One region of the Mesorhizobium sp. M1D.F.Ca.ET.231.01.1.1 genome, then DNA from elsewhere that is predicted to be linked to it. Evidence: predicted binding sites of a transcription regulator. Region 1 holds the regulator's gene; each other region holds the start of a gene.

Region 1 (10,443 bases):
CTGCCGCGGCTGATGCGCCGGATCAGCCAGACGGCCGCCACCGTTGCGGCCGAGCGGCCGGATTGCCTGGTTACCATCGACAGTCCAGACTTTTCGTTGCGTGTCGCCAAAAAGGTCCGCGCTACGGCACCCGCCATCCCGATCGTCCACTATGTCTGTCCGAGCGTGTGGGCATGGCGGCCGGGCAGGGCGGTGGCGATGAAGCCTTATGTCGACCACATCCTCTGCATCCTGCCTTTCGAGGTGAAGGCGCTCGCTCGTCTTGGCGGGCCGCCCGGCACCTATGTCGGCCATCGGCTGACACAGGATCCCGGGGTGCTCGGCGCCGCCAAGGCGCAGAGCTTGCCTCGCGACCTGTCGGAGGATCGCGTCAAGACCTTGCTTGTGCTGCCGGGCTCGCGCCGCGGCGAGGTGCGCCGGCTGATCGAGCCGTTCGGCAAGACGATGTCGGTTCTGCGCCAGCGTGGCCACCGGTTACGCCTGCTACTGCCGACGGTGCCGCATGTCGCCGACTTGGTGAAAACGTCGGTCGCGACGTGGGACGAGAAACCCGAGATCATCACCGAACCGGAGCGCAAATGGCAGTCTTTCGGCAAGGCCGATGCGGCTTTGATCGCGTCCGGAACGGTTTCGCTGGAGCTGGCGCTTTCCGACGTCCCGATGGTCTCCAGCTACAAGCTCGACCCGATCGCCAGACAGTTGGCGCAGCATTTCGTGACGACGTGGTCGGCGCTGCTGCCCAACCTGATCGCCGATCGCGCTCTGGTGCCGGAGTTCTACGACCAGTATGTCAGGCCGGAGAACCTGGCGCGCCAGCTGGAAGCCCTGTTTGCCGACACCGGCATGCGCGCCTGGCAGAAAGCGGGCTTCGCCGAGATAGCCAGGCGCATGGCGACCGAGAGGCCCTCCGGCGAAATCGCCGCGGAGGTCGTGATGGGATGCATCAAGAGAGCGAATAGGGAGTAGCGAATAGCGAGTAGAGGTTGGGATGCCGCCCCGGTCTTCTTTCCCTATTCGCCACTCGCTATTTCGCTATCAAATCACCGCTTCGCAATCGGCACGTAGTCCCGTTCCGTTGCGCCGGTGTAGAGCTGGCGCGGGCGGCCAATCTTCTGGTGCGGATCCTCGATCATTTCCTTCCACTGCGCGATCCAGCCGACGGTGCGGGCAACCGCGAACAGCACCGTGAACATGGTGGTGGGGAAGCCCAGCGCCTTCAGCGTGATGCCGGAATAGAAGTCGACATTGGGATAGAGCTTCTTGGCGATGAAATACTCGTCGGTCAGTGCGATCTTCTCCAGCTCCATCGCGATGTCGAGCAGCGGATCATCCTTGATGCCGAGCTCGCCCAGCACCTCATGCGCCGTCTTCTGCATGATCTTGGCGCGCGGATCGTAGTTCTTGTAGACGCGGTGGCCGAAACCCATCAGGCGGAACGGATCGTTCTTGTCCTTGGCGCGGTCGATGAACTCCGGGATGTGGTCGACATGGCCGATCTCGCCCAGCATGTTGAGCGCCGCCTCGTTGGCGCCGCCATGCGCCGGACCCCACAGGCAGGCGATGCCGGCGGCGATGCAGGCGAACGGATTGGCGCCCGAAGAACCTGCAAGCCGGACGGTCGATGTCGATGCGTTCTGCTCGTGGTCGGCGTGCAGGATGAAGATGCGCTCCATGGCGCGCGCCAGCACCGGATTGATCTTGTACTCCTCGCACGGCACGGCAAAGCACATGTGCAGGAAGTTCGCCGCGAAGCCCAGATCGTTCTTCGGGTAAATGAAAGGCTGGCCGATGTGGTATTTATAGGCCATCGCCGCGATCGTCGGCATCTTGGCGATCAGGCGCATCGAGGCGACCATGCGCTGGTAGGGGTCAGAGATGTCTGTCGAGTCGTGATAGAAGGCCGAGAGCGCGCCGACCACGCCGCACATGACGGCCATCGGATGCGCGTCGCGCCGGAAGCCGGTGAAGAAGCGCGACATCTGCTCATGCACCATGGTGTGGCGCGTCACGCGGTAGTCGAAGTCGTCCTTCTGCGCCTTGGTCGGCAATTCGCCGTAGAGCAGGAGGTAGCAGACCTCGAGGAAGTCGCCGTGCTCGGCAAGCTGGTCGATCGGATAGCCGCGATGAAGCAAGATGCCGGCGTCGCCGTCGATGAAGGTGATCGCCGACTCGCAGCTCGCCGTCGAGGTGAAGCCTGGATCGTAGGTGAACGCCCCGGTGGTGCTGTAAAGCGCGCCGATGTCGATAACGTCAGGCCCGGTCGAGCCGCTTCGCACCTTGAATTCGTGGGTCTTGCCGGCGAGTTCGAGCTTGGCGGTCGACTCATGCGCCTTGCCGCCCGATTCCAGTTTTGTCGCAGCTTCGCTCATTCTCAAACTCCTTTATGTTTCCTCATGCCGGCAAGGCAATTCCTGCAAACGACACGTCGAAATCACCGGAATGCGCGAACTTACCACCGCATTTTAGGAGGTGCGTGCCAGATTGGGCCAAGGCCTAATGTTGCACTGCGAAACACACCTTTCAATGCCAATCTTTTTGGGCCAGTTCGCTCCTAATCGATTTGATCTCCAATCCGCGCCAGGGCCTCCTCGCGTCCCAACACGGCAAGCACGTCGAAGACGCCAGGCGAGGTGCTGCGGCCGGTGAGCGCGGCTCTCAGCGGTTGCGCCACGGCGCCAAGCTTGTGTCCGCCGGCCTGGGCAAAGTCACGAATTGCGGCTTCCGCGGCCGCGGCGCTCCATTCGCCGGAAACCGCGGCGAGCGCGGCATGAGCACCGCGCAAAGTGGCGCGCGCCTCACCGCCGAGCAACCCAGCGGCCTTCTCGTCGAGCTGCAGGGGGCGTTCTGCGAACAGGAAAGCGGCTCCATCCATGAGTTCGACCAGCGTCTTTGCCCGCTCCTTGAGGCCGGGCATGGCGGCCAGCAGCTGCGCCTTGCGCCTGTCGTCGAGCTTTGCCGCGAGCGCCGGGCCTCCTTGGAGATGGGGCAAGGTGGCGACGAACACGTCGACGAGGGCCTTGTCGTCCATCTGGCGCATATGCACGCCGTTCAGCGCCTCGAGCTTGGCGAAGTCGAAACGCGCGGCGCCCTTGTTGACGTCGCCGATATCGAACCAGGAGATCATGTCCCTGATCGACATCACCTCGTCGTCGCCATGGCTCCAGCCGAGCCTCGCCAGATAGTTGAGCAGGGCCTCCGGCAGATAGCCCATCGCGCGATAGGCCTCGACGCCGAGCGCGCCGTGGCGCTTCGACAGCTTGGCGCCGTCGGCGCCGTGGATCAGCGGGATGTGCGACATCGACGGCACGGTCCAGCCCATGGCGTTGTAGATCACGGTCTGGCGCGCGGCGTTGGTCAGATGGTCGTCGCCACGGATAATGTGGGTGACGCCCATGTCATGGTCGTCGACGACCACGGCATGCATGTAGGTCGGGTTGCCGTCCGAGCGCAGGATGATGAAGTCGTCGAGATCCTTGTTCGGGAAGCGCACCTCGCCCTGCACGCGGTCATGCACGATCGTCTCGCCTTCGGTCGGCGCCTTGATGCGGATCGCCCCCTTCACGCCCGCAGGCGCCTCGGACGGATCGCGGTCGCGCCACTGGCCGTTGTAGCGCGGCGGCATGCCCTTGGCCCGCGCCGCCTCGCGCATGGCATCGAGTTCCGCCGGCGTCTCGTAGGCGTAATAGGCCTTGCCCAGGCGCACGAGCTCCTCGGCGACCTCGCGGTGGCGCGGCGCGCGCTCGAACTGGGAGACGGCGTCGCCGTCCCAGGAAAGGCCAAGCCAGGTCAGTCCGTCCAGGATGGCGGCTGTCGCAGCCTCGGTGGAGCGCTCGCGATCGGTGTCCTCGATGCGCAGCAGCATCGTGCCGCCGGTGTGCCTGGCGTAGAGCCAGTTGAACAGCGCCGTCCGCGCCCCGCCGATGTGCAGGTAGCCGGTGGGCGAGGGGGCAAAGCGGGTGACGACCTTGTCGGACATGGAACTCTCGAAGAAGCACTGAAACGGGCGTGATTGCGCGGGCTTTCGCGCAGGTGGCGTTCATGTAGCATAGGAGGTCTGGGGCGCAAGGGGCAGACCCGATGGCTGGACGTGGCCGGGGCGAGGAGGAGGGCGAAGGGACGACGGCTGGCGTCAGCGAGCGCTTGCTGTTTGCCGGCGCCTTGCCTGCCGAAGCGATGCCGGTCCTGCTCCCGGAGCGGCACCTGCCTGTGGACGTTCCATCGCCCGACGGCACCCCCGCCCGCCCGACGTCTCCGCCGGCAGCCATCGACCGGATCCGCCGGCAGTTCCGCAGCGCTTCGTTTTCCGTGTTTCGCCGGGGCGTCGCCGTCGCGGCCGCTACCGAACTCGACCGCGGCGTCGGCTTCCTGCTGGTGCCGGTGTTGCTGGCCGCCGGCGTGATCCTCTATTTTTCCTTGAATGCCGAGCCGGACCTCTACAGGCCGCTGGCGGCGGCCACGCTGATGGCTGTCTGCGTGGCGGTCTCGCGCTCCTGGCCGAAGACGCATCTCGTCTTCATGGCGGCGCTGTTTTGCGCCTTGGGCTTCGTCGCCGCGAAGGTCGAGACATGGCGCGTCGCAACACCTATGCTCGGCTCCGAAATCCAGACGCGGCTGACCGGGCGCGTCGTCGTCGCCGAGGAGATGGCCAATGGGCGGGTGCGGCTGACCATCGATCTCGTGTCGACCGCGCATCCGACGCTGCGCTACGCGCCGGACCGCGTCAGGCTCTCGGCGCGCAGGACGCCGCCGGACATGAAGGCTGGATCGCTGGTGACGGGCTATGCGCGGCTTTTGCCGCCGAGAGGCCCGGTCCGCCCCGAGAGTTATGATTTTTCCTTCGACAGCTATTTTTCCGGCATCGGCGGCAGCGGCTTTTTCCTAGGCGATCCGAAAGTCCTTCCGGCAACTGCCCCGCCGGCAGAGACGAGCATCGCCTCGGCGATTGAGAACGCGCGCGAGAACATCGCCGACCACATCCGAAACACCATCGGCGGGTCCGAAGGCGAAATCGCCGCGGCGTTGATTGTCGGCGTTCGCGCCGGCATTCCCGAAGACATCAACGAAGCGATGCGGCGCACCGGCATCTATCACATCATCTCAATCTCCGGCCTGCACATGGCGCTGGTCGCCGGCACGATCATGTTCCTGCTGCGCGGCGCCTTTGCGCTGTTTCCGGATTTCTCGTCGCGCCGGCCGGTGAAGAAATACGCCGCGGCGATCGCGCTTGCCTCGATCGCGGCTTACCTCGTCATCTCCGGCATCGTGGTGGCGGCCGAGCGGAGTTTCATCATGCTCGCCGTGATGCTGGTCGCCGTGCTCTTCGACCGCGCGGCGCTGACGATGCGCAATTTGGCGATCTCGGCCATCGCCGTCATCCTTGTCTCGCCGCACGAAGTGGTCGGTCCGAGCTTCCAGATGTCCTTCGCGGCCACCGCCGCCCTGGTCGGCGCCTATGCCGGCTTTGCCGACTATCGCGCCGGCAAAGCGATCGTGCCGCCGGCAAAGCGCTCCTTCCTCGGGTTCTTGTCGCGAAAACTGGCGGTCGGCGTGGGTGGCGCCGCTGTAACCTCGCTCATCGCGGGCAGCGCGACACTACTGTTTGCGATCTGGCACTTCCAGCGCGTCTCGCCGCTCAGTCTGCTCGCCAATCTGGCGGTGATGCCGATCGTTTCGCTGCTCGTCATGCCGTTCGCCGTGCTGAGCGCGTTGGCGATGCCGTTCGGCTTCGACGGTCCGTTCCTCTACGTGATGGGCAAGGGCCTGACCGCGATGATTGCCATTTCGGCATGGATTTCCGAGCGCTCGCCTGTCGATGCCGTGGGATTGATCTCGATCCAATCGGTGCTGCTGGCGACGATCGCGCTGGTCATCGCGACCATGGCCACCACCTGGCTCAGATTGGCAGCCGTGCCGTTCGCGCTTGCTGCCCTGCTCACCATTCCGCATGTCCGCACGCCGGATGTGTTGATCTCGGAGGACGCGCATCTGGTGGCAATGCCGATCGGCGGCGGCGAGCTCGCTATCAACCGCGAACGCTCCAACGAGTTCACCACCGACAACTGGAAGCGCGCGCTGAAAGCCGAGGAAATCGTGCCGCCGGAGACATTCGCCAAAGGCGCGCTGGATATTGCCGATCCCGTCGACCTGCCGCCGGGATCGCCATTCTATTGCACCGGCGATCTCTGCATCGGCCGGCATCCTACCGGCGCGATCGTCGCGCTTGCCGAAAACCGCGACAGCGCCAGGCCGGCCTGCGGCTATGCCGACCTCATCGTCATCAACGACGCCACGGCCTACAATCCTTGCCGCGATCCACGCATTCTTGTCGTCACCAAACGCCAACTTGCTCGCGATGGAAGCGCTGCCGTCTTCTTCGATCCGCAATCGGCGACGGCGCAACCTGTCATTCAATACGCCGTCGAGAAGTCCTATCGCCCCTGGCACGAACAGCGGAGCTACTCGCGAGAGGCGAGGGGCCTGGCGCCTTACAAGCGGCCCGAAAAGCCAGAGGCAAAGCCATAGCCGCTCAGTAGCGGCGAATGAGCCCGACCAATTTGCCCTGCACCTTAACCCTGTCCGGCCCGAAGATGCGGGTCTCATAGGCGGGATTGGCGGCCTCGAGCGCGATCGAGGCACCCTTGCGGCGGAAGCGCTTCAGCGTCGCTTCCTCGTCGTCGACAAGAGCCACCACGATCTCACCCGGGCTTGCCGTGTTGGCGTTGCGGATGATGACCGTATCGCCGTCGAAGATACCGGCCTCGATCATCGAGTCGCCCTTGACTTCCAGGGCATAATGCTCGCCGCCCGCGATCATGTCCGGCGGCACTGTGATCGAATGCGTCTGATGCTGGATGGCATCGATCGGCACACCGGCGGCGATGCGACCCATGACCGGAATGGATACGGCCGAAACGGCATCGTCATCATTGCTGGGCGTAGGCGTGCGCGAGGGCGCCGCAGGCTTGATCTGCCGGCCGAGATTGCCTTGGCCGCCCTGGATGACGCTTGGCGAGAATCTCTTCGCGGCATTGAGGCCGGGCGCGATCGAATCGGGCAGCCTCAGGACTTCCAGGGCACGCGCCCGGTTCGGCAGCCGGCGAATGAAACCGCGCTCTTCCAGCGCCGTGATCAGGCGATGGATGCCCGACTTCGAGGCAAGGTCGAGCGCTTCCTTCATCTCGTCGAAAGACGGCGGAATGCCGCTTTCCTTGAGCCGTTCATGGATGAACATCAGGAGTTCATGTTGTTTGCGCGTCAGCATGGCGGCCCCCATGGGTTCTGAAACCAGAATCAGAAAAACAAACCCAGAACAAACACTATCTGTTCCAGTTGTGTTCCGCAACCGTTTAAAGTTTAGTGAATGTGTTGACGTTTTGTTCAGCGTAACATCAGAACGCTGCATTCGGCGCCGGCTTCCGCCGCCGGGGCGAAGGGCTCGCGCACGATCAGGCCGTTGGCGTCGGCGAGCGTCCTCAGCATCGAGGAATCCTGGATGCCGAACGGTGTCGCGACCAGCCGTCCGGCCTCCTCGCGCACGACGGCGCGCACATAGTCCTGCCTGAGATCGTTGGCGCGCATCGCGGCGGCCAACCGGGCGGCGCGGATGTCCTGTCGGTAGTTGCGGCCACCCAGCTGCGCCAGAAGCGGCTTCAGGAACAATTGCGAGCAGACAAGGCTCGCCACCGGATTGCCGGGCAGGCCGATGCAGCGGATGTTGCCTAGCCGGCCAAACATCAATGGTTTGCCGGGGCGCATGGCGATCTTCCAGAAATCGAGCTGCATGCCTTCGCCGGTCAGCACGTCGTGGATGAGGTCGTGGTCGCCGACCGAGGCGCCGCCGAGCGTGACGATGACGTCGGCGCCGGCTGAGACCGCTTTCCTGACCAGAGCCGCGATTGCGTCCTGCCGGTCGGCGGCGATGCCGAGGTCGAGCGCGCGCGCCCCGACCGACTGGGCCGCGGCGGCGACGCCATAGGCATTGGACGAGATGATCTGGTCGGGACCGAGCGCGCTGCCGGGCGGCAATAGTTCGTCGCCGGTGGCGATGATCGCGACCAGCGGCTGCCGCACAACATTGAGGCTCGGGTGGTTGCCCGACGCCGCTAGCGAAAGCGCTGCCGGATCGAGCTCTCGGCCTTTATGGAGGAGCACGTCACCTTCGCCGAAGTCGAGCCCACGGCGACGGACGTTGCGTGCCTGCGCGGTCGGCTCGGTCACTTCGATGCTGCCACCACCGAGGTCGCGGACATTCTCCTGGATAACGACGGTGTCGGCGCCCTCGGGAAGGGGCGCGCCGGTGAAGATGCGCACGGCCTCGCCCTTGCCGATGGAGCCGGCAAAGCCTCGCCCGGCGGGCGCCATGCCGACAACGGAGAGCCGCACCGGCACTGACGCCACGTCCTCGGCGCGTGCGGCGTAGCCGTCCATGGCCGAAGCGTTGAAGGGCGGCTGCGTGCGCAGCGCTGCCACCGGTTCGGCCAGCACACGGCCTGCCGCATCGGCGAGCGGAACGCTTTCGCCAGGCAGCGCGGTCGCGCCATCCAGCAGGCGTTCGAGCGCCTCGGCGACCGGAACCAGCGCCATCCTAGGAGCCTGCCCCATGTTCGGCAGCTTTGTAGTCACCCGACTTGCCGCCGGTCTTCTCGACCAGCCTGATGCCGGAAATCACCATGGCGCGGTCCGCTGCCTTGGCCATGTCGTAGATGGTCAGGCAGGCGACGGACGCCGCGGTCAGCGCCTCCATCTCGACGCCCGTCTTGCCGGTGACGCGAGCAAGCGCGGTGACCCTCAGGCCGGGGAGCGCGCGGTCGGGCTCGATATCGACCGCAACCTTGGTGAGAAGCAGCGGATGGCAGAGCGGAACAAGCTCATGCGTCTTCTTGGCGGCCATGATGCCGGCGATGCGCGCCGTGCCAAGCACGTCGCCCTTCTTGGCGTCGCCGGCCAGGATCATCTCCAGCGTTTCCGCCCGCATGGAAACAAAACCTTCGGCAATGGCCGTTCGCGTCGTCTCGGCCTTGTCGCCGACATCGACCATGTTGGCTTCGCCCTTGGCGCCGAGATGGGTAAGCGCAGGCATCCTCAAACGGCCTTAGAACGACGTGCGTCCACTTGGACGCACAAAGTACGTTCTAACACTTTGAATCTATGCATCGTGCTCTCCAAAAATCGGAGTCGATTTTCGGGCCGATGCATTGGCCGGAGCCTTGCCCGTCAACAGAAGCGCGGTCGCGGCGGCCACGTCGGCCTGCCGCATCAGGCTCTCGCCGACGAGGAAGGTGCCGATCTTGCTCTTCTCCAGCCGGCGGCAGTCCTGATGGGTGAAGATGCCGCTCTCGCTGACCAGCAGCCGGTCGGCCGGCACCATGGCGGCAAGCCGCTCCGAAACGTCGAGGCTGGTCTCGAAGGTCCGCAAATCGCGGTTGTTGATGCCGATCAGCCGAGACGAGAGCGTGAGCGCGCGCTCCATCTCCTTCTCGTCATGCACCTCGACCAGCGCGTCCATGCCGAGCTCGAAGGCCGTTGCCTCGAGCTCGCCGGCCAGAACGTCGTCGACGCTTGCCATGATGATGAGGATCGCGTCCGCGCCCCAGGCCCGCGCCTCGTGGACCTGGTACGGGTCGAAGAGGAAATCCTTGCGCAGGGCGGGCAGGCCGACGGCGGCGCGCGCGGCTGTCAGAAAGCCCGGCGCGCCCTGGAAGGACGGGGCGTCGGTCAGCACCGAAAGGCAGGCCGCTCCGCCTTGCTGGTAGGCCCTGGCGAGCGCCGGCGGATCGAAGTCTGCGCGGATCAAACCCTTGGAGGGGCTTGCCTTCTTGATCTCGGCGATCAGCGCGAAGCCGCCGGCCTTCCGCCTGGCCTCGAGGGCCGCAAGGAAGCCGCGCGGCGGTTCCGCATCCTTCGCCTTCGCCTCGACCTCGGCAAGCGGCGCGCTGAGCTTCGCCGCGGCGATCTCTTCGCGCTTGTAGGCTTCGATCTTGCGCAGGATGTCGGACAAGGTTCTAACCGTTCGAAATCTCGATGAGCTTGTCGAGCACCGCAGGCGCCCGGCCGCTGTCGATGGCTTGCGCGGCGGCCCCAATGCCGTCGGCGAGCGTCGTCGCCTTGCCGGCCACCACCAGCCCGGCACCGGCATTCATCAGCACGGTGTCGCGATAGGCGCCGGCATCGCCGCGCAGCATATCGCGCAATGCCTTGGCATTGTAGGCCGCATCGCCGCCGCGCAGCTCTTCCTTGCTGTGGCGCTTCAGCCCCACCACTTCCGGGGTGAGCGTGAAGCTGCGGATTTCGCCGCCGGCAAGCTCAGCCACCTGCGTTTCGCCGGTGGTGGTGATCTCGTCATAACCGTCGCCATGCACGACCCAGGCGTGATCGGCCCCAAGTGCTTTCAGTGTCTCGGCCACCGGCATGATCCATTCCGGCAGGAAGACGCCGACCATCTGG
Region 2 (10,443 bases), on a different contig from region 1:
AGCGCGAGCTCGACAACAATTCGCAGGGCATCCTCGGCTATGTGGTGCGCTGGATCGACCAGGGCGTCGGCTGCTCGAAGGTGCCCGATATCAACGATGTCGGCCTGATGGAGGACCGCGCGACGCTGCGCATCTCCTCGCAGCACATCGCCAACTGGCTGCGTCACAAGGTGTGCTCGGAAATCCAGGTCCGGGATTCGCTGCAGCGCATGGCGGCCATCGTCGACCGCCAGAATGTCGGCGATCCGCTCTACCGGCCGATGGCGCCGGATTTCGACGCTTCCATCGCCTTCCAGGCTGCCTGCGACCTGGTGTTCAAGGGGACGGTTCAGCCCAACGGCTACACCGAGCCGGTGCTGCACGCGCGGCGCCTGGAGCTGAAGGCGAAGGAGCGCGTGCTGTAAGCGGAACGGCGACGGCTCGTCACGGAACGTTTCCGATGAACTTCAAACCGGTATGAGGCCCTCCCACAGCAACGCTGTTGCTGGGCAACGCAAGATTGGATGCAGCGGGCTTCTTACTCTTGCGGCCTGCCTTTGCGGCAGGCTTTCGTGCGCCTTGTTTTACCCTATGGTTTCGTGTGCCATGCTTTACGACATGGTTTCGTGCGCCAGGTCCTCCTTGACCTGCGGCTGAAGCGTGCAACGCACTGCCGCCCAGCACCAGGGCCACGGCGGTCACGACCATACCTTTCCTGAACATGCCTTTCATCTCTCCTGATAGGTTCGCTTCGGCACAAGCCTATGCTGGTTCGTGTTCGCGCCATCCGGCGGCTCACGCCGCCTGCGCCATCCGCTCGGCGCTCGTCCGGTAGGAGATCGCTTCGGCGAGATGGATGCGGCCGACGGTTTCGCTGGGCGTCGAGGTCGGCGAGCGCGCACGCCACCTTCAGCACGCGATCATAGGCCTCGCTCCGACAAGGTGCGGACACGACATGCGCATCGTGGAGCCGCCTATTGCAGGAGCCGACGTCTACCAGGACCCGCACAAATGGCTTGACGAGCCAGTGTCTACCTTCTAGTAGGTAGACACCGAAACTCACTGAGAGATAGTCGTCATGTCTGCAAAAATGAGCGGTCAAAACCGCGCCCGGTCTCCGAATGGCTGGCTCAGAACCTATTATTATCTGCGGTTTGCCGTATCTGCTGCCTGGGTCGTGGCGGCGCTCACCGTCGCGAAGAGCGTTCCACCGCTCGCCGCCGTCATGCTGGTGGCCTACCCCATGTGGGATGCGCTTGCGAACTATGTCGACGCTCAGCGTAGCGGCGGGCTCCGCCGCAACAAGTCGCAGCTCCTCAATTTCGCCGTCAGCATCGTCACCGCGGTTGCGGTCGCCGTCGCGCTTGGCCGCGGCATGAACACGGTGCTTGCGGTCTATGGCGTCTGGGCCGTCGTCTCCGGCGCGTTTCAGCTTCTGACCGCGGCGCGTCGCTGGAAAACCAACGGCGCCCAGTGGGCGATGATCCTGAGCGGTGCCCAGTCGGCGCTGGCCGGCCTGTTCTTCGTGAAGATGGCCGGCGGCACGGAGGCCATCGGCATCGCCAACGTTGCGCCCTATGCCGCTTTCGGCGCCTTCTACTTCCTCGTGTCCGCGGTGTGGCTTTCGGTAAGCGATATCGTGCGGAAGTCGCCGCAAGGGGTGAGTTGAGCTTTCCTCCGCTGGACGTTAGGCATGTCCATGAACAAGCCTTCGCACACTGCCGATGATATCCTGGCCGCCGCGCGAACCTTCATCGTCGCCGGCGGCTACAACGGGTTCAGCTACGCCGATATCGCCGAGGTGATCGGTATCCGCAAGGCCAGCATCCATCACCACTTCCCCAGCAAGGTCGACCTGGTGCAAACCCTGGTCAGGCGTTACCTGGAGGATGCCGTCACGGGCATGGGAGAACTTGAGCGCAATGTGCATGAGCCGCCGGAGCTGCTTCGAACCTACGCCGGCTTCTGGGCTCGGTGCATCGAGGACGCAAGCCGGCCGTTCTGCGTCTGCGCCCTGCTTGCCAGCGAGCTTCCCGCTCTTCCGCCGGAGGTTGCCGTGGAGGTCCGGGCGTATTTTCGGTTTCTCTCAGGCTGGCTGGCCGGCGTCATCGAGCGCGGCGCCGAGCAGAAGAAATTGACAATCTCCGCCGCGCCGCGCGTCGAGGCGGAGGCCTTCATGGCGACCGTTCATGGCGCAATGCTCTCTGCGCGAGCCTACGGCGATACCTTGACGTTCGGCATGATCCTGGCGCCGACGTTGCAGAAGCTGATCCCCGGGGACCGATCGACGGTCGGCTGACAGTCGCCTGGAAAAGCGGACCCTGTGCGCTTGCGGATACCTCTTGCGATCACGCCGCCTGCGCCATCCGCTCGGCGCTCATCCGATAGGAGATCGCCTCGGCGAGATGGATCCGCCCGACGGTTTCGCTGGCATCGAGGTCGGCGAGCGTGCGCGCCACCTTCAGCACGCGGTGATAGGCCCGCGCCGAGAAGGCGAGCTTCTCGCTGGCGTCCTTGAGCAGCGTCAGCCCGGCGGCGTCGGGCCTGGCGATCTCCTCGACGATCGCCGGCGGGCAATGCGCGTTGGTGGTCACGGTCGCGCCGAGCCGTTCGAGCCGCTCGCGCTGAAGCGTGCGGGCGCGCGCCACGCGCTGCGCCACCGAAGCGCTGGTTTCGGCGCGGTCCGGCCGGATCAGGTCGCTGGCCGAAACCGCCGGCACTTCGATCCTCAGGTCGATGCGGTCGAGCAGCGGGCCGGAAATGCGCGCCTGGTATTCGGTGCGGCAGCGGTCGCCGCGCAGGCAGCGAAAGCCGGGCTCGCCCGACATGCCGCACCGGCACGGGTTCATCGCCGCCACCAGCTGGATGCGCGCCGGATAAGTGACGCGGTGGTTGGCGCGCGCGATCACGCAGTCGCCGGTCTCCAGCGGCTGGCGCAGCGCGTCCAGCGTCTGCGGCGTGAATTCCGGGAATTCGTCGAGGAACAAAACGCCGTGATGCGCCAGCGACACCTCGCCCGGCCGCACGCGCAGGCCGCCGCCCACCATCGCCGCCATCGAGGCCGAATGATGCGGGGCGCGGAACGGCCGCCGGTCGGTGAGCTTGCCTTCGCCGAGCTCGCCGGCGACGGAAGCGATCATGGAAACTTCCAGGAGCTCCTTCGGCGCCAGCGGCGGCAGGATCGAGGGCAGCCGCTGCGCCAGCATCGACTTGCCCGAGCCGGGCGGGCCGACCATCAGCAAATTGTGCCCGCCGGCGGCAGCCACTTCGAGCGCCCGCTTGGCGCTTTCCTGGCCCTTGATGTCGGCAAGGTCCGGCAGGTCGCGCGCCGCCAACTGGATACCGGCCTCCGGCCGCGACAGCACCTGGGTGCCGCGAAAGTGGTTGGCGATCGCGATCAGGCTGCGCGGCGCCAGGATGTCGAAATCCTTGCCGGCCCAGGCCGCCTCCGGCCCGCAGGCGAACGGACAGATCAGGCCCTTGCCCTCGGCGTTGGCGCCGATCGCCGCCGGCAGCGCCCCGGCCACCGCAGCTATGGTGCCGTCGAGCGACAACTCGCCGAGCACGACATAGCCGGCCAGCATGTCGCCCGGAATGGCGCCGAGCGCCGCCATCAGGCCGAGCGCGATCGGCAGGTCGTAATGGCTGCCTTCCTTGGGCAGATCCGCCGGCGCGAGGTTCACCGTCACCTTCTTCGACGGCATCGACAAACCGGACGCATGAAGTGCCGCCTGCACGCGCTCGCGGCTCTCGGCCACCGCCTTGTCCGGCAGGCCGACGATCTGCATGCCGACCTTGCCCGGCGCGATCATCACTTGCACGTCGACCGGCACGGCTTCGATGCCCTGGAAAGCCACCGTGCGAACCCGCGCCACCATCTTTTATCAAGCCCCCGGATACCGGCTCACCCCGGCCCTTGCTCGGACCGCGGGTGATATCGATCCGAGACAATCACAGATTTCGGATTTAGGCAAGAACATTACGGGAACATAGGGGGCGCCGCATGGCGACGATCCTGGGGCTGTGACCACGCACCTGGTGCCGTCAAGCCGTCGGCGCGGTGCCGCGCCGCTCGAGCGCGGTCTTGCGGATGATTTCCGCGATCTCGGGGCTGCTGCTGCACAGCATCTGGAAATCCGCCGAGTGCAGCGACAGGAGTGAGACCGCCGTGGCGGCGCTGACGGTCGCCATACGCGGTTCGCCGCTGATCAGCGCCATCTCGCCGAAGAAGGCGCCAGGGCCAAGCTCCACAGGGTTCGGCGTCGCAACGCTGACACGCCCCTCCACGACGAAGAACATCTGATCGCCGGGCTCGCCAATGCGGCAGATCACGGCGCCCGCCGGCACCATGCGAGGTCTTAGCGCGCGCACGATCTCGACCAGCACGGCCGGGCCGAGCTTCTGAAACAACGGCACGGCGGCGACCAATTGCCAATTGCGGACGAAATCCCCGCGACGGACTTCCTGATAGAAGCCGGTGGCAAGAATGCCGGCCCAGAGCGCGAAGATGCCGATGCCGCTCATCATGACCATCCCGGCAAGGACGCGGCCGGCGAAGCTCTGCGGAATCGCGTCGCCATAGCCGGTGGTGGACAGTGTGACCACCGCCCACCACATAGCCTGGGGGATGCTGCCGAACTTTACCGGCTGGATGTCGCGTTCGATGACATAGGCCGCGAGCGCGACACCGAATAGAACGACGCCGAAGAGGGTGGTGACGCCGATCAGGTTGCGTGCTTCGTTGGCCAGCACCCTGCCCAGCACTGGGAAGAAGGTCGAGTCGCGCAGCGGTTTCAGCAGCCAGACCGCACAGTAGAGGCTCCAGTCGGGCGTGCGGACGAGCAGAAATGCGGCGAGTGGAACCAGGACCGCTAGCACATCGATGGCGATTGCCGGCGCCCTGTTGCGTATGTCTCCCGGCCGTCGCTTGAGCAGCGTCGCCGCCATCTGCAGGAGATAGGCGCCCCAAATGACAGCGAGCACGGCAGCCAGGGCCAGCCTGCTTCGTCCGGACAGGTCCGGTATCGTGAGCGCAGCCACCGCCAGAAGCCCGGGCGCAGCCAGCACAGCGTTGGGCGGCGCGTAAATTCTTAGGAAAGGCAGTACCGACATTCTATGCCCACGAGCGGCTACTGCTCTGCAAAATAGGATGCCTTCGAGGCAAGCGTAAAGGTGCTTGCTGTCGCTGCGATGTGCATCACCAACGGCTCGCGTGCACGGTCGAGCCTAGGCCCGCTTCCCCTCGACGCAATCCCAGAACAGGGCTGCGATATCCGCCCCGCCGAAGCGCTGCACCTCGCGAATGCCGGTCGGCGAGGTGACGTTGATCTCGGTCATCCAGTCGCCGATCACGTCGATGCCGACCAGGATGAAGCCGCGTTCCCTGAGCGCCGGGCCGATGCGGGCGCAGATCTCGCGCTCGCGCTCCGTCAGCTCGGTCTTCTCGGCGCGGCCGCCGACATGCATGTTGGAGCGCGAATCGTGCTCGGCCGGCACGCGGTTGATGGCGCCCACGGGCTCACCGTCGACCAGGATGATGCGCTTGTCGCCCTTGCGCACCTCCTTGAGATAGCGCTGCACGATATAGGGCTCGCGGAACAGCTGACCGAACATTTCGAGCAGCGAGGCTAGATTCCGGTCGGCCTCGTGCAGATGGAAGATGCCGGCGCCGCCATTGCCGTAGAGCGGCTTGACGATGATGTCGCCGAACTCCTTGCGGAAGGCGGCCACCTCCTGAGGGTCCTTGGTGATCAGCGTCTCCGGCATCAGGTCCGGGAATTCGGTGACGAAGATCTTTTCCGGGCTGTTGCGCACCCAGGCCGGGTCGTTGACCACCAGCGTCTTCGGGTGGATGCGCTCCAGGATATGCGTGGTGGTGATGTAGTTCATGTCGAAGGGCGGATCCTGCCTGAGCAGCACCACGTCCATCTCCGAAAGGTCGGTGCGCACCTTCTCGCCCAGCGAATAGTGGCTGCCCTTCTCGTCGCGCAGCTGCATCTCCTCGACGCGCGCGAACACCTTGCCCTCGCGCATCGACAGCCGGTCGGGCGTGTAGTGGAAGAGCTTGTGGCCGCGCCGCTGCGCCTCCAGCGACAGCGCGAAGCTCGTGTCGCCGGCGATCGACACGGTGGAGACATGGTCCATCTGGACGGCGATCTTCAGCGGCATTTTCGGTCTCCATCGGAGCGGCATCCGTTTGGACGCACAAACGACGCTCCAACACTTTGAATTCTCGCATCTCTGGCGCCGATATAAGGAACTCGAAGGCTTCTGCCAATCGCGCTTGCTTGGTGCAGACGCTCAGCGATCGAAGACCAGCCGGGAATAGCCGAGGAAGGACAGCGCCATCGCAACCAGCGAGGCGACCGCCAGCGCCGCCAGCGGCGGCAGGGCGGGTAGCGCGAACAGCATGGCGCAGTAGATGAGGTAATTGGCGATGCTGGTGGCGACGCCGACGCCGCCATAGCGCGCGCCTTCCCGCGCCATGCCCCGGCTCGATGGCGCGAAGGTCAGATGGCGGTTGATCTGCCAGGTGACGGTGAGCGCGAAGCCGATCGACAGGATACGCGCGATCAGCGGTCCGAGCGGGGTGACGGCAAGCAGCAGCCAGAGCGCGGCCGCGTCGGCGACAAAGCCGATGCCGCCGGCAAGGACGAAGCGGCCAAGCCGGCCCATCAGGCCGCCCGCGAGGCCTTGCCCGGCGCCGTCTTCGGGGAGGCCTGCTCGTTGCCGCCCGCGCGCCGCCCGATGCGGCCGGCAGGGATCGAAAGATAGAAGATGCGCTTCTGTTCGGCGCGGCCGCGCGACACCGAATCGAGGATCAGGCCGGTGACCATCGCCAGCATGGATGAGAGGAGCAGGCCGACCGACAGCACCCAGGTCGGCATGCGCGGCACAAGCCCGGTCTCGGCGAACTCGACCAGCAGGGGGATCATCAGGCCGATGCTGGCCGCCAGGAAGAACAGCGCGAACGTGCCGAAGAATCGCTGCGGCTGCGTCTCCTTCACCAGCATGGCGAACATCCACAGGATCCTGGCGCCGTCCCTGAAGGTCGACAGCTTCGATGACGAGCCTTCCGGGCGGCGACCGTAGTCGAGCGCCATTTCGTTCACCGGCAGCTTGAGCTGCGAGGCATGGACCGACATTTCGGTCTCGATCTCGAAGCCGCCGGAAACCGCCGGGAAGCTCTTGACGAAGCGCCGCGAAAAGACCCGGTAGCCGGAGAAGATGTCGGTGAAATCGGCGCCGAACAGGCCCTTATAGAGCCGGTTGAAGATGCGGTTGCCGAAGGCGTGGCCGGAGCGGCCGGCATCGTCGGTCACGCCGCGCCTGGTGCCCACCACCATGTCGCAGTGCTCGGTCAAAAGCGTGTTTATCAGCTGCGGCGCATCTTCCGGCGCATAGGTGCCGTCGCCGTCGGCCATCACGTAGATGTCGGCCTCGATATCGGCGAACATGCGGCGCACCACGTTGCCCTTGCCCTGGCGCGGTTCGCGCACGACGACGGCGCCGGCGGCGCGGGCCTTGAGCGCGGTCAGGTCCTTCGAATTGTTGTCGTAGACATAGATCGCGGCGGCCGGCAGCGTTTCGCGGAAGCGCCGCACGACCTCGCCGATCGTCAGCTCCTCGTTGTAACAGGGCAGCAGCACGGCGATCACCGGCTCGTTGCGGACTTCGTGCGGCATGTCTGTCTCCGGTGCCCGGCCCTCCGGCCGCGCCGATGCCGGCCCCAATGGCGGCGTCTCCGGGCCGCTTCACTATTTATTGAAGCCGTTAAGGCCAGGTTTAAGCCCCTGTCCCCAAGCCGGCCAACCGGCCCCGGGGCTCTCCCAAGGTAATCGGAAAATCGATTTTTCCGATACTTTTCCTAAACGCTTTGCTGCCAGTCTGGCGATAAATACCGTCGTCACAACAGGGACATGATGCAAACGACGTTTGGCACCGGGCAGCCAGGCAGGGACAACACGGATCTGGCCTTCACCGATCCGCTGACCGGGCTTGGCAACCATCGTCGCTTCTTCGACAAGGTCGATCGCCTGATCAGCGACCGCGCCGACGATCCTGCGCCGTTCACCGTCGGCATCCTCGACCTCGACGGTTTCAAGCCGATCAACGACCTGTTCGGCCACAAGGCCGGCGACGACATCCTGATCCAGGTGGCGATGCGCCTGCGCGCCTCGATGGACGGCTACTCCACGGTCTGCCGTATCGGCGCCGACGAATTCGCCTTCCTCTATCCGATGGTGTTCAGCGAAGAGCAGGCGGCCGAGAAGTCGCGCATGCTGATCGAAATCCTGTCGGCCCCCTATGATGTCGGCGAGCGCACCGCGAGATTGTCGGCCTCGGTCGGCTGCTCGCTGTTCTATTCCGGCGACGAGACCACCGAGATCCTGATCAACAAGGCCGAGACCGCGCTCTACCACGCCAAGCGCTCGGGCCGCGGCCGCGTCGTCGTCTACACCCGCGAGATGGAGGAGGCCGCCAAGCGCGTCACCCGCATCGAGCAGGCGCTGCGCCGCGCCGTCTCGGCCGGCGAGGTCGAGCCGCATTTCCAGCCCATCGTCGATCTCAGCACCCGCCGCACCATCGGCTTCGAGACGCTGGCCCGCTGGACCGACCGCGATCTCGGCATGGTGCCGCCGAGCGTGTTCATTCCCATCGCCGAGGAGCGCGGCATCATCGGTCCGCTGTCGCAGCTGGTGCTGCGCAAGGCGACCGAGGCGGCGCGCAGCTGGCCGAAGGACCTGTTCCTCTCCTTCAACCTGTCGCCGTCGCAGCTCGTCGACCAGAACACCGGCCTGCACATTCTCGCCATCCTCGAGCGCACCGGCTTCGATCCGCGCCGGCTGGAGATCGAGATCACCGAAACCGGCCTGATGACCGATCCGGCTTCGGCCGAAAAGATCGTCCAGGACCTGCGCCGGGTCGGCATCCGCGTCTCGCTCGACGATTTCGGCACCGGCCAGTCCTCGCTCGGGCGTCTGCGCGAGTTCCATTTCGACAAGCTGAAGATCGACCGCGCCTTCGTCTCCTCCATCCTCGACGACCGGCCGTCGGAGCACATCATCCGCGCCATCCTCGCCATGTGCGAAGGGCTTGGCATGGACGTTGTCGCCGAAGGCATCGAGGAGGAAGCGCAGGCCGACCGCCTCGTCCAGTTCGGCTGCGCCGGCGGCCAAGGATACCTGTTCGGCAAGCCGGCCGATGCCGACGCCACGCTCGGCTATCTGCGCGATTCCTATCGCGGCGCGCTGCGCGCCAAGGCGATCTGACAAGGGTTGTTGATATTCAGGTGAGGCCGGCCTGCAAATGGCGGCCTCCTGCGCTTCCGGTGCTCACGTACTTCAAGTACTCCGCTCCGGCCTTCGCCGGCCGAAGCCCTCATAAGTGTTTCCGCTCTATGAAGGCTACGGCCGGCGTAGGCCGGTTCTCGGAAGCCACCATTTTCGACTCGGCCTGACCTGAATCTCAACAACCCTTGAGGTGGTTCCGGGGAAACGGAGGTGCAGACCTCATTTTGTCAGACATAAGCCCGAAAAACGCCTTTTCGCCCTTGCCCCCGGGGCCGGCATGGCTAGGATGCGCGCCGGCCAAAGGGAGAAAGAAATCATGATGCCATCGGCGCGTTTCGCCGACCTCGACGACGCCTCGGTGCTGATCACCGGCGGCGGTTCCGGCATCGGCGCGGCGCTGACCGAGGGCTTTCTCCGCCAGGGCGCCAAGGTTGCCTTCATCGACATAGCCGATAAGCCAAGCACGGCGCTCGTCGACCGCCTGGAGAAGGAGCTCGGCCGGCGCCCGCTCTATCTCAAGACCGACCTGCGCGACGTCGAGGCGCTGCGCGCTGCCGCGGCCAGGGCGGCGCAAACGCATGGCGATGTCACGGTGCTGGTCAACAACGCCGCGCTCGATGACCGCCATGAGGTGAAGGACGTCACGGTCGAGTTCTGGGACAACAACCTCGCGATCAACCTGCGGCCGCATTTCTTCACCGCCCAGGCAGTGGCGCCGGGCATGAAGCGCGCCGGCGGCGGCTCGATCATCAACCTCACCTCGACCTCCTACCTCATCAACCATCCGGACATGCCGGCCTACACCGCCGCCAAGGCCGGCATACTCGGCCTCACCAAGGGCCTGGCCGGCAAGCTCGGCGCCGACGGCATCCGCGTCAACGCGGTCGCGCCCGGCTGGGTGATCACCGACCGCCAGAAGGAGCTTTGGGTGACCGAGGAGAGACTTGCGGCCCATGTCGCCAAGCAATGCATCAGGCAGGCCATGCAGCCCGACGACATCGTCGGCACGGTGCTGTTCCTGGCATCGGACGCCTCGCGCATGCTGACGGCGCAGATGCTGATCGTCGACGGAGGTTTCCTGTGAGCGGCGCGCCTGCGGTCGCCGCGCTCGACTGGGGCACGACCAGGCTCCGGGCCTGGTTGCTCGACGGCAGCGGCAAGATGCTCGCCG
Region 3 (10,443 bases), 210 kb from region 1:
CGCAAAGCTCGACCGAATAGGGACGGTTGGCCTTTGCGCCATGCAGGCCCGTGCCCATCGACACGACGCGCACCTCGTCGCCATACTTCTCGCCGAACAGCGCCATGGCGCCCTCGGCGATGGCATCGTCGACCGACATCAGCCGCGTCGTCACCGGGCTGTTCTGCACCACGATCTCGTTCGCCATGCGCTCGACATCCTCGAGATCGTCCGGCGAGATCGGCTTGTTGTGCGAAATGTCGAAGCGCAGCCGGTCGGGCGCGACCAGCGAGCCCTTCTGCGCGACATGGGTGCCAAGCACCTCGCGCAGCGCCTCGTGGATGAGATGCGTCGCGGAATGGTTGGCGCGCAGCTTCGAGCGGCGCGCATGGTCGACCTTGAGCTCGACGGTAGCACCTGTTTTGACGGTGCCGCTCGTCACCTTGCCCAGATGCACGAACAGCCCGTCGGCCTTCTTCTGCGTGTCGGAGATCTCGACCGAGAAGCCCTCGCCGGAAATCACGCCGGTGTCGCCCATCTGGCCGCCGGATTCGCCATAGAACGGCGTCTGGTTGACGACCACGGCCACCGCGTCGCCCTGGCTTGCGCTGTCGATGGTCTTGCCGTCCTTGACCAGCGCCTGGATCAGGCCTTCCGCCTCCTCCGTTTCGTAGCCGAGGAAGTCGGTCGCGCCCACCGTCTCGCGGATAGGGAACCAGACCGTCTCGGTCGCGGCCTCGCCGGAGCCCGCCCAATGCGCCCGCGCCTCCGCCTTCTGCCGCTCCATCGCATCGGTGAAGCCGGCAAGATCGACCGAGATGCTGCGCTGGCGCAGCGCATCCTGCGTCAGGTCGAGCGGGAAGCCATAGGTGTCGTAGAGCCTGAAGGCCGTCTCGCCGTCCAGCATGTCGCCCGCGTGGAGTTGTTCCGTCGCTTCGGAAAGCAGGCCGAGGCCCCGCACCAGCGTCTTGCGGAAACGCGTCTCCTCGAGCTTCAGCGTCTCGGTGATCAGCGCTTCGCCGCGCGCCAGTTCCGGATAGGCCTGACCCATCTCGCGCACCAGCGCCGGCACCAGCTGCCACATCAGCGGCTCTTTCGCGCCGAGCAGCTGCGCATGACGCATGCCGCGGCGCATGATGCGGCGCAGCACATAGCCGCGGCCCTCGTTGGACGGCAGCACACCATCAGCCACCAGGAAGGAACATGAACGCAGGTGGTCCGCGATCACGCGGTAGGACGCGACGTTCTCCTGATTGGGACCCTGCCCGAGCGCGGAGGACGCGGCGTCGATGAGATGCTTGAACAGGTCCGTCTCGAAGACGCTCTCCACCCCTTGCAGGATGGACGCCATACGCTCCAGGCCCATGCCGGTGTCGATCGACGGCCGCGGCAGGTCGATACGCTCGTCCTTCGTCACCTGCTCATACTGCATGAACACCAGGTTCCAGAATTCGAGGAACCGGTCGCCATCCTCTTCCGGGCTGCCGGGCGGGCCGCCCCAGATATGCTCGCCGCGGTCGATGAAGATTTCCGAGCACGGTCCGCAAGGTCCGGTGTCGCCCATCGCCCAGAAATTGTCCGACGTCGGGATGCGGATGATGCGATCGTCGGAGAAGCCGGCGATCTTCTTCCAGTAGCCGGCCGCCTCGTCATCGGTGTGATAGACGGTGACCAGGAGCTTGTCCTTCGGCAGGCCGAATTCCCTGGTGATCAGGTTCCAGGCAAGCTCAATCGCGCGTTCCTTGAAATAGTCGCCGAACGAGAAATTGCCGAGCATCTCGAAGAAGGTCAGATGGCGCGCGGTATAGCCGACATTGTCGAGGTCGTTGTGCTTGCCGCCGGCGCGCACGCTCTTCTGCGCTGTCGAGGCGCGCGAATAGGGCCGCTTCTCCAGGCCGGTAAAGACGTTCTTGAACTGCACCATGCCGGCGTTGGTGAACATCAGCGTCGGATCGTTGCGCGGCACCAGCGGGCTGGAGGCGACGATCTCGTGACCCTCCTTGCGGAAGTAGTCGAGGAATGTCGACCGGATGTCGTTCACGCCACTCATGGATACTGCCTTTTCGTAGGAACCGCCGGCTTGGCCGGCGGCAAAATGGGCTTCGTGTTTCAGAAGGTAGATTGGCCTTTTAGCCGTAGCTCTTGACCCTGTCCAGAAACACGGAATTGGACCAATCCGCCGGCTGGACAGGGTGTGTATCCCCGCCCCAAACGCAAACCGCCGGCACGAAGGCCGGCGGTTCGGGACGCATTACCAAGAACTCGATTACATAAGCATATGCAAATATAACAGGATTATGGCCAAACTCCGGCCGATCCAGCCGCTCTACGCAATTCCGGACGGAAAACCGCTGCGCAGTTTTCCCGGAATTGCCTGGCTTCACATCGCGCCGGCTTCGCCCTCAAAACCGTCGTCGCCGCCTTCAGAGCCGCCATTCTCGAGGAATTTTTCCGCGATAAGCCCGGCATTCTGCCTGAGCGCCAGCTCGATCTCGCGCGCCGTATCGGGATTGTCGCGCAGGAACAGCTTGGCGTTCTCGCGGCCCTGGCCGAGACGCTGCGAATTGTAGGAGAACCAGGCGCCCGACTTTTCGACCACACCGGCCTTGACCCCGAGATCGACGAGCTCGCCGGTCTTCGACACGCCCTCGCCATACATGATGTCGAACTCAACCACCTTGAAGGGCGGGGCCAGCTTGTTCTTCACCACCTTGACGCGGGTCTGGTTGCCGACCACCTCGTCGCGGTCCTTGACCGAGCCGATGCGGCGGATGTCGAGACGCACCGAGGCGTAGAATTTCAGCGCGTTGCCGCCGGTGGTGGTTTCCGGCGAGCCGAACATGACGCCGATCTTCATGCGGATCTGGTTGATGAAGATGACCATGGTGTTGGAGCGCGAGATCGAGGCGGTGAGCTTGCGCAGCGCCTGGCTCATCAGGCGGGCCTGCAGGCCGGGAAGCGCATCGCCCATCTCGCCCTCGATTTCGGCGCGCGGCGTCAGCGCCGCGACCGAATCGACCACCAGCACGTCGATGGCGCCGGAACGCACCAGCGTGTCGCAGATCTCCAGCGCCTGCTCGCCGGTGTCGGGCTGCGAGATCAGGAGGTTTTCGAGATCGACGCCGAGCTTGCGGGCATAGACCGGATCGAGCGCGTGCTCGGCATCGACGAAGGCGCAGATGCCGCCCTTCTTCTGGGCTTCCGCAACCGTGTGCAGCGCCAGCGTCGTCTTGCCCGAGCTTTCCGGCCCGTAGATTTCGATGATGCGGCCGCGCGGCAGGCCGCCGACGCCGAGCGCGATGTCGAGGCCCAGCGATCCCGTCGGCACGGTTTCGATCTCGACCACCTGCTCGTTGGCGCCGAGCCGCATGATCGAGCCCTTGCCGAAAGCGCGCTCGATTTGCGACAGCGCCGCATCCAGAGCCTTTGATTTGTCCACTGCCTTATCCTCTACAAGCCGCAAAGAATTCTGAGCCATGATACATCACCCCTTGGTCGTCAATGAAGGCCGGACAATCCGTGATCCCTGCCGTTTTGTACCTTTTTTGTTCTCATTTGGCAAGGGTCAACAAATGACTGAAAAACAATCAATATCTCGATTTGTTCTAGTTTTGTCTCACTAGAACTAGAGCGGATCAGCGCCGCTGGTCCAAAAGAGACTTCGCTCTCCAGCCGGCGCGAATCGCGCTCCCGGATTGCGGGGCGATGCGCGCAAACCTAGTGTGCGCACGCGAACAATCAACGAAAGTCATCTCATCCGCATGCCGACTTCCCCCAAAATTCTGGCCCTAGGCGGCGCCCATATCGACCGGCGCGGTCAGGTCTCCGGCACCTATGTGCCCGCAGCCTCCAACCCCGGCATCATGCGTGAGGACGTCGGCGGCGGCGTCTTCAACGCGCTGCGCAGCCTGGTGAAGCGCGGCGTGTCGGCCTCGCTGCTTTCGGTGCGCGGCGGCGATGCGGCGGCTGAGACGGTCGCAGCGGCGATCGCCGGCGCCGGCATCGACGATCTTTCGGTGGTGTTCCTCGACCGCACGACGCCGAGCTACACGGCACTGATCGACGGCGAGGGCGAGCTGATCGTCGGCTTTGCCGATATGGGCCTCTACGACCTCGCCTTCCCCAAGCAGCTCCGCCGCGCCAAGGTGCGCGAGGCGATCGCCGGAGTTGACGCGATCCTTTGCGACGCGAACCTGCCGACGGCGGCGCTCGAGCGTCTCGTCGCGCAGGCCGGCGGCATGCCGGTCTTCGCCATCGCCATCTCGCCGGCCAAGGTCGTGCGGCTGGCGCCGCTGCTCGGCGATCTATCGCTGCTGTTCATGAACCGCCGCGAGGCGGCAGCGCTCGCCGGCGCCGACATGTCCGGCCGGGATCTTGTCGACGCGCTGAAGCGATTGGGGCTGGCGGCGGGAGTGATAACCGCCGGCAGCGCGCCGGTGCTGGGCTTCGACCAATCCGGCGTCTTTGCCATCGATCCGCCGGCGCCGCGACAGGTCGCCGACGTGACCGGCGCAGGCGATGCCCTGACCGGGGCCACGGTTGCCGCGCTGCTGCGCGGCCTGCCCTTGCGGGCAGCGCTGCGCGAAGGTGTTGCCGCGGCGATGCTCGCCATCGAGAGCGCGGAGGCGGTCCCGTCCTTCACGGCCGCCAGTTTCGCGCAGGCGCTTGCCCTTGTGCCGGAGGCACGGGAGGTGGCATAGCGCCACCAAACCATCTTGCCGGAGTGTTTTCTCCGGATTGGAGAACAGCCATGACGCCGGAAACCGCCCGTCCCTTCATCGACATCCACCTGCCGGTGGCGGAGGCGCTTGCCGCCGGGCGGCCGGTGGTGGCGCTGGAAAGCACCATCATCACCCATGGCATGCCCTACCCCGACAATGGCGCGATGGCGGCCAAGGTCGAGCAGATCATCGTTGAGGGCGGCGCGGTGCCGGCGACGATCGCCGTGATCGATGGCCGCATCAAGATCGGCCTTTCCGACGGCGAGCGCGAATCGCTCGCCATGACCGGCGACGCCATGAAGCTGTCGCGCGCCGATATCGGCTTTGCCGTCGCTCAAAGGCGCACCGGCGGCACCACAGTTGCGGCCACCATGATCGCCGCGCATATGGCCGGGATAAAGGTTTTCGCCACCGGCGGCATCGGCGGCGTCCACAAGGGCGCGGAAAAGAGCTTCGATATCTCGGCCGACCTCGACGAACTGGCGCGCACCCCGGTCATCGTCGTCTCAGCCGGCGCCAAGGCGATCCTCGACATCGAGAAGACACTGGAAGTACTGGAAACGCGCGGCGTGCCGGTCATCGGCCATGGCTGCGAGACCATGCCCGCCTTCTGGTCGAGGCAATCGCCCTTCCGCGCGCCGCTGACGCTGAATGCGCCGCAGGACATCGCGCATTTCTACCATACGCGGCAAGCGCTCGGCCTTGGCGGCGGCATTCTGGTCGCCAATCCGGTGCCGCGGAATGACGAGATCCCCGCCGCCGAGATGGACGGCTATATCCAGGCCGCGCAGAAGGCCGCCGAGGCGCAGAACGTCACCGGCAAGGCGGTGACGCCGTTCCTGCTGTCGAAGATCCTGGAACTCACCGGCGGCCGCAGCCTCAAGACCAACATCGCGCTGGTCGAGAACAATGCGCGGCTGGCAGCGGAGATCGCGAAGGCGCTGTAGACCTTATCTGCCCGCCCTTCGCCCGGCCTCGTACGCCCGCCGCGCCCAGATCGCCATTTCGTCGGGATCGTCGAAGGCGTCATCGGGAACGCTCCAATAGGGCATCGCCACCTCCTTGCCATGGCGCGAGCCGGTATAGGTCCACCGGCTGCAGCCGGCGGCCTCGAACTCTGGAATGCTCTCCTGGTCGGCCTTCAGCATCAGCTCGCCGCGCACGACGACCGCGACGATGACGCCGTCGCAATAGATGCCCTTGCCGCCGAACATCTTTCGGATGCTGATCGGCCCCAGGCTTTCGAACAGTTCTTCAAGGCGCGCATTATCCATGCCGGATCATCTCATCCGGCATGGGCCTTGTCATCGCCGCAACCAAAGGCATGCTGACAGGTTGAGACACGAAAACGGAGCTCCCGCCATGCCTGTCCTGCTCAAAGGCTCCTGCCGCTGCGGCGCCGTCGCCTTCGAGGTCGAAAGCCACACGCCGGTGCCGTTCATGCTCTGCTACTGCTCGATCTGCCGCAAGCAGCAGGGCGGCGGCGGTTTTGCCATCAATCTCGGCGCCGACTACGAGACTATGAACATCAGAGGCAAGCGCAGCCTCGGCGTCTATCGCGCCGAGATCGAGGACGACGAGCATCCGCATTGCGAGGTCTCAACCGGGGAGCGCAATTTCTGCAGGAAGTGCGGCGCCGCGCTCTGGCTCTACGATCCGACCTGGCCGGACCTCGTCCACCCCTTCGCGTCGGCGATCGACAGCGACCTGCCGAAACCGCCGGAAAAGGTGCATCTGATGCTGAAATACAAGGCGAACTGGGTCGAGCCGGTAATCGGACCCAAAGACAAGGTGTTCGACGTCTATCCGGAGGAATCGATCGCCGACTGGCACAAGCGCACGGGCATGTGGGTGGATTAATCTAGGCTTCAGGGCGATGCGTAAGCGCAACCCAGCGCTCGATCTGCGTCACATCCACCCCTTCGCGCTGCGCTGCAACCAACGGATGGTCTGCATCATGCAGAAACACCCTCGGGCGCTGATTGCCAGGCTGAAACACGACATTGGCATGCAGGTGCATCGAGCTTGGATACTCGGGAATGTCGTGCATCAAATAACCGAAGCAGAGTTCATCCTCATATTGGCCGCTGTCATATCCGTCCCGATAGACATTCCAGCTTCTTTCCGAGACCGACATCCAAACGCCGAAGCAGAACTCGTCGGACAACTGAGGCACGGGCAAAGCCAGCAGGCACCGAATGAACCGGTCTGTTTGCCCTGTTGCGTAGCTCACCATGCAAAAATCGTCGTTCTTGCGGAAGGTCGACCGAGCCACATCGTCAAGCGCATCGGGATTCACCGGCGTGCTGAAGGCCATGTCAGTGGGAAGCCCGGTATGCTCCTGATCACAGCAGGCACATCGCCAGCGATATGCCTCAGCGCTCACCTAAGCGGCGCTTGAGGAGCGTGCCTCGGCAAGCGCCTTGAGATCGGCGGGCTTCAGCTCGACGGATTCGCCGCAGCCGCAAGCCGAGCTCTGGTTCGGATTTCTGAAGGTGAAGCCGGTGCGCAGCGTCGTCTGCTCGAAATCCATCTCGGTGCCGAGCAGGAACAGCGCCGCTTCGGGCGCGACATAGACATGCGCGCCGTCGCGCTCGACATGATCGTCCTTCGAGTTCGGCTCGGTGACCAGGTCGATCGTATATTCCATGCCGGCGCAGCCGCCCTTCCGGATGCCGAGGCGGATGCCGTGCGCGTTGTCGCGCGTGGCGACGATCTCGCGCACGCGGTCGGCGGCCCTGTCGGTCATCGTGATGACGGCGAAGCGTCCCATTTCATTCTCCACGTTCGCGCGGGTTCAAGGCCCGCGGAATGAGTCTGCCCTTAAAATGGTGAAGTTTCACCTTTGCTGCAAGTCAGCCAATCATGTCGGGCAGTTGGTCAATACCACCCGACCGCGACCTGCGCCTCTTCCGACATGCGGTCCGGGGTCCACGGCGGGTCGAACACCATGTTGACCTCGACGCCGGAAACGCCTTCGACGGCGCCGACCGCGTTCTCGACCCAGCCGGGCATCTCGCCGGCCACCGGGCAGCCCGGCGCGGTCAGCGTCATGTCGATCTTGACGGTGCGGTCGTCCTCGATGTCGATCCTGTAGACCAGGCCAAGCTCGTAGATGTCGGCCGGGATTTCCGGGTCGTAGACCGTCTTCAGCGCCGAGACGATGTCGTCGGTCAGCCGCGCCAACTCCTCGGCGGGGATCGCCGAGGCCGAGACGATACCGTTCGCGGCCTGGGCAGTCTCAGCGGTGGTGCTCACATCGTCCATGGTCTCACCCGAAGAACTTTCGCGCCTTTTCCAGCGCATCGGCCAAAGCGTCGACTTCGGCCCTGGTATTATACATGCCGAATGATGCCCTGCATGTGGAGGTCACGCCGAAGCGTTTCAACAGTGGCTGGGCGCAATGGGTGCCCGCGCGGACAGCCACGCCTTGCCGATCAATCACCATCGACACGTCATGGGCATGGATGCCCTGCAATTCGAACGAGATGATGGCGCCCTTGCCCGGCGCGTCGCCGAAGATGCGCAGCGAGTTGATGGCCCTGAGCCGCTCATGCGCATAGTCCTTGAGGTCCGCCTCATGTGCGGCAATGCGCTCGCGGCCAACCTTTTCCATGTACTCCAACGCCGCGCCCAGCCCGATCGCCTGCACAATCGGCGGCGTGCCGGCCTCGAAACGGTGCGGCGGCTCGTTGTAGGTGACGATCTCCTCCGTCACCTCCTCGATCATCTCGCCGCCGCCCATGAAGGGGCGCATCTCTTCCAGCATCTGCTTCTTGCCATAGAGCACGCCGATGCCGGATGGGCCATAGACCTTGTGACCGGTGAAGACGAAGAAATCGCAATCGAGGTCCTGCACATCGATCGGCATATGCACCGCGCTCTGGCTGCCGTCGACCAGCACCGGAATGCCGCGCGAATGGGCGATGCGCACGATCTCCTTGATCGGCGTCAAGGTGCCCAGCGCGTTGGACATCTGGGTGATGGCGACGAGCCTGGTGCGGCTGGTCAGGCGCTTCTCGAATTCCTCGATGTGGAAGGCGCCGAGGTCGTCGACCGGCACCCAGACGAGCTTGGCGCCCTGCCGCTCGCGGATGAAATGCCAGGGCACGATGTTGGAGTGGTGCTCCATGATCGAGAGCACGATCTCGTCGCCCTCGCCGATCCTCGGCATGCCCCAGCCATAGGCGACCGTGTTGATCGCCGAAGTGGTGTTGGAGGTGAAAACGATGTTGTCGGTGCTGGGCGCATTGAGGAAGCGGCGCACCGTCTCACGCGCCTTCTCGTAGGCATCCGTCGCGGCGTTCGACAGGAAATGCAGGCCGCGATGGACGTTGGCATATTCTTGACTGTAAGCGTGCTGGATGGTGTCGAGCACCACCTGCGGCTTTTGCGCCGAAGCGCCGTTGTCGAGATAGACCAGCGGCTTGCCATAGACCTGGCGCGACAGGATCGGGAAGTCGCGGCGGATCGCCTCGACGTCATAAGGAGCGGTTTCGATCTTCTGATCCATCACAAGCTCTTCCGAGGCACCGCCTCACTCCGTCGAGCACCCCTCATCCGTCTTGGCGCTTCGCGCCAATCCACCTTCTCCCGCAAGGGGAGAAGGGAAAGCGCTACCCGTGCGTCAAAAACCAGCCGTCGAGCCGCGCTTCCAGCGCCTCGACGATGCTCTCGTCGTCCAGTTCCTCGATCACTTCGGCCACGAAAGCCTTCACCAGCAGGCCCCGCGCGGTCTTCTCGTCGATGCCGCGCGCCATCAGGTAGAACAGATGGTCGTGATCGATCTCGGTGACGGTAGCGCCATGACCGCAGACGACGTCGTCTGCGAAGATCTCCAGCTCCGGCTTGGTCGAGAACTCGCCGTCGTCCGACAACAGCAGCGTGTTGCAGGCCATCTTGGCGTTGGTCTTCTGCGCGTATTGATGCACGTTGATGCGCCCCTGGAAGACGCCGCGCGCCTTGCCGGTCACCACGTTGCGCATCACTTCGGTCGAGGTCGTGTGCGGCACGGCGTGGTCGAGCACCATGGTGGTGTCGGTATGCGTGTCGCCGGCCAGAAGGTTGATGCCGCGCAGCTTGAAGTCGGCGCCCTCACCCGTTGTCCTGACCACCACTTCCTGGCGCACCAGCCTGCCGCCGGCGTTCATGACGAACAGCGTCAGCTTCGCATCCTTGCCGATATGCGCCTTGAACTGGGCGAGATGGGTGGCCGTGGCCGACTGCTCCTGCACGATCAGCCAGGTCACTTCGGAGCCATCGCCGACCACGAGCTGGCTCACCGAGCTGACCAGAGCATCGCTGCCCTCGCCCGCCTGGCGCTCGACGATGACCGCCTTGACGCCAGCGCCGACGCGCGTCAGCAGCCGCACATGCGTCTGGCCGCCGGACTGCAGGTTCTGCAATTCGATCGGCTTTTCCAGTTCAGCGCCGTCGGCGATATCGACGAAATAGCCGTCGGCGACGAAGGCGGTGTTCAGCGCGCCAATCGCGTCATCGGCGCCATAGGGATCCAGCCCCGGCGCCACGCTGCCGTCGGTGAGTTTTTCCGACAGGCGCTGCACCGTGACGCCCTCGATCTCGGGCAGCTTGGCGTTCGAGACGCCGTTCAGCACCGGCAGCACGGCGGAACCGTCGAGAACCGGATCGAGCGCCTTTGCGATGCCGTCTGCCTCGAAGGCCGGCACCGAGGTCAGCAGCCGGCGCAAATCCGTATAGTGCCAGGATTCGATGCGCCGCGTCG

What was found. Region 1 encodes LexA, which represses DNA repair genes until DNA is damaged. Its sites were predicted from a motif close to TGTTCNNNNTGTGTTCNG; they were not measured.
Region 2: a site for LexA is predicted at 3,952-3,969, ahead of EN874_RS12100 (YifB family Mg chelatase-like AAA ATPase). Genes of this name have one in related genera too.
Region 3: a site for LexA is predicted at 3,515-3,532, ahead of recA (recombinase RecA). Genes of this name have one in related genera too.

What each region holds. Positions count from the first base shown of each region.
Region 1 is NZ_RZOZ02000001.1:607,711-618,153, forward strand. It holds gene lpxB (lipid-A-disaccharide synthase) at 1-966, shown strand, start outside; gene gltA (citrate synthase) at 1,041-2,369, opposite strand; gene gltX (glutamate--tRNA ligase) at 2,552-3,976, opposite strand; gene EN874_RS03085 (ComEC/Rec2 family competence protein) at 4,078-6,522, shown strand; gene lexA (transcriptional repressor LexA) at 6,527-7,261, opposite strand; gene glp (gephyrin-like molybdotransferase Glp) at 7,378-8,583, opposite strand; gene moaC (cyclic pyranopterin monophosphate synthase MoaC) at 8,585-9,079, opposite strand; gene trpC (indole-3-glycerol phosphate synthase TrpC) at 9,146-9,997, opposite strand; gene trpD (anthranilate phosphoribosyltransferase) at 10,002-10,443, opposite strand, start outside.
Region 2 is NZ_RZOZ02000003.1:526,936-537,378, reverse strand. It holds gene EN874_RS12120 (malate synthase G) at 1-404, shown strand, start outside; gene EN874_RS12110 (DUF308 domain-containing protein) at 1,058-1,648, shown strand; gene EN874_RS12105 (TetR/AcrR family transcriptional regulator) at 1,679-2,278, shown strand; gene EN874_RS12100 (YifB family Mg chelatase-like AAA ATPase) at 2,328-3,857, opposite strand; gene EN874_RS12095 (cyclic nucleotide-gated potassium channel) at 4,024-5,091, opposite strand; gene gshB (glutathione synthase) at 5,206-6,147, opposite strand; gene EN874_RS12085 (GtrA family protein) at 6,280-6,654, opposite strand; gene EN874_RS12080 (glycosyltransferase) at 6,654-7,664, opposite strand; gene EN874_RS12075 (EAL domain-containing protein) at 7,902-9,251, shown strand; gene EN874_RS12070 (SDR family oxidoreductase) at 9,589-10,356, shown strand; gene EN874_RS12065 (2-dehydro-3-deoxygalactonokinase) at 10,353-10,443, shown strand, end outside.
Region 3 is NZ_RZOZ02000001.1:401,752-412,194, reverse strand. It holds gene alaS (alanine--tRNA ligase) at 1-2,029, opposite strand, end outside; gene recA (recombinase RecA) at 2,360-3,457, opposite strand; gene EN874_RS02035 (carbohydrate kinase family protein) at 3,741-4,679, shown strand; gene EN874_RS02030 (pseudouridine-5'-phosphate glycosidase) at 4,730-5,647, shown strand; gene EN874_RS02025 (TfoX/Sxy family protein) at 5,651-5,974, opposite strand; gene EN874_RS02020 (GFA family protein) at 6,063-6,560, shown strand; gene EN874_RS02015 (DUF2199 domain-containing protein) at 6,562-7,086, opposite strand; gene sufA (Fe-S cluster assembly scaffold SufA) at 7,087-7,473, opposite strand; gene EN874_RS02005 (SUF system Fe-S cluster assembly protein) at 7,581-7,967, opposite strand; gene EN874_RS02000 (cysteine desulfurase) at 7,972-9,213, opposite strand; gene sufD (Fe-S cluster assembly protein SufD) at 9,317-10,443, opposite strand, start outside.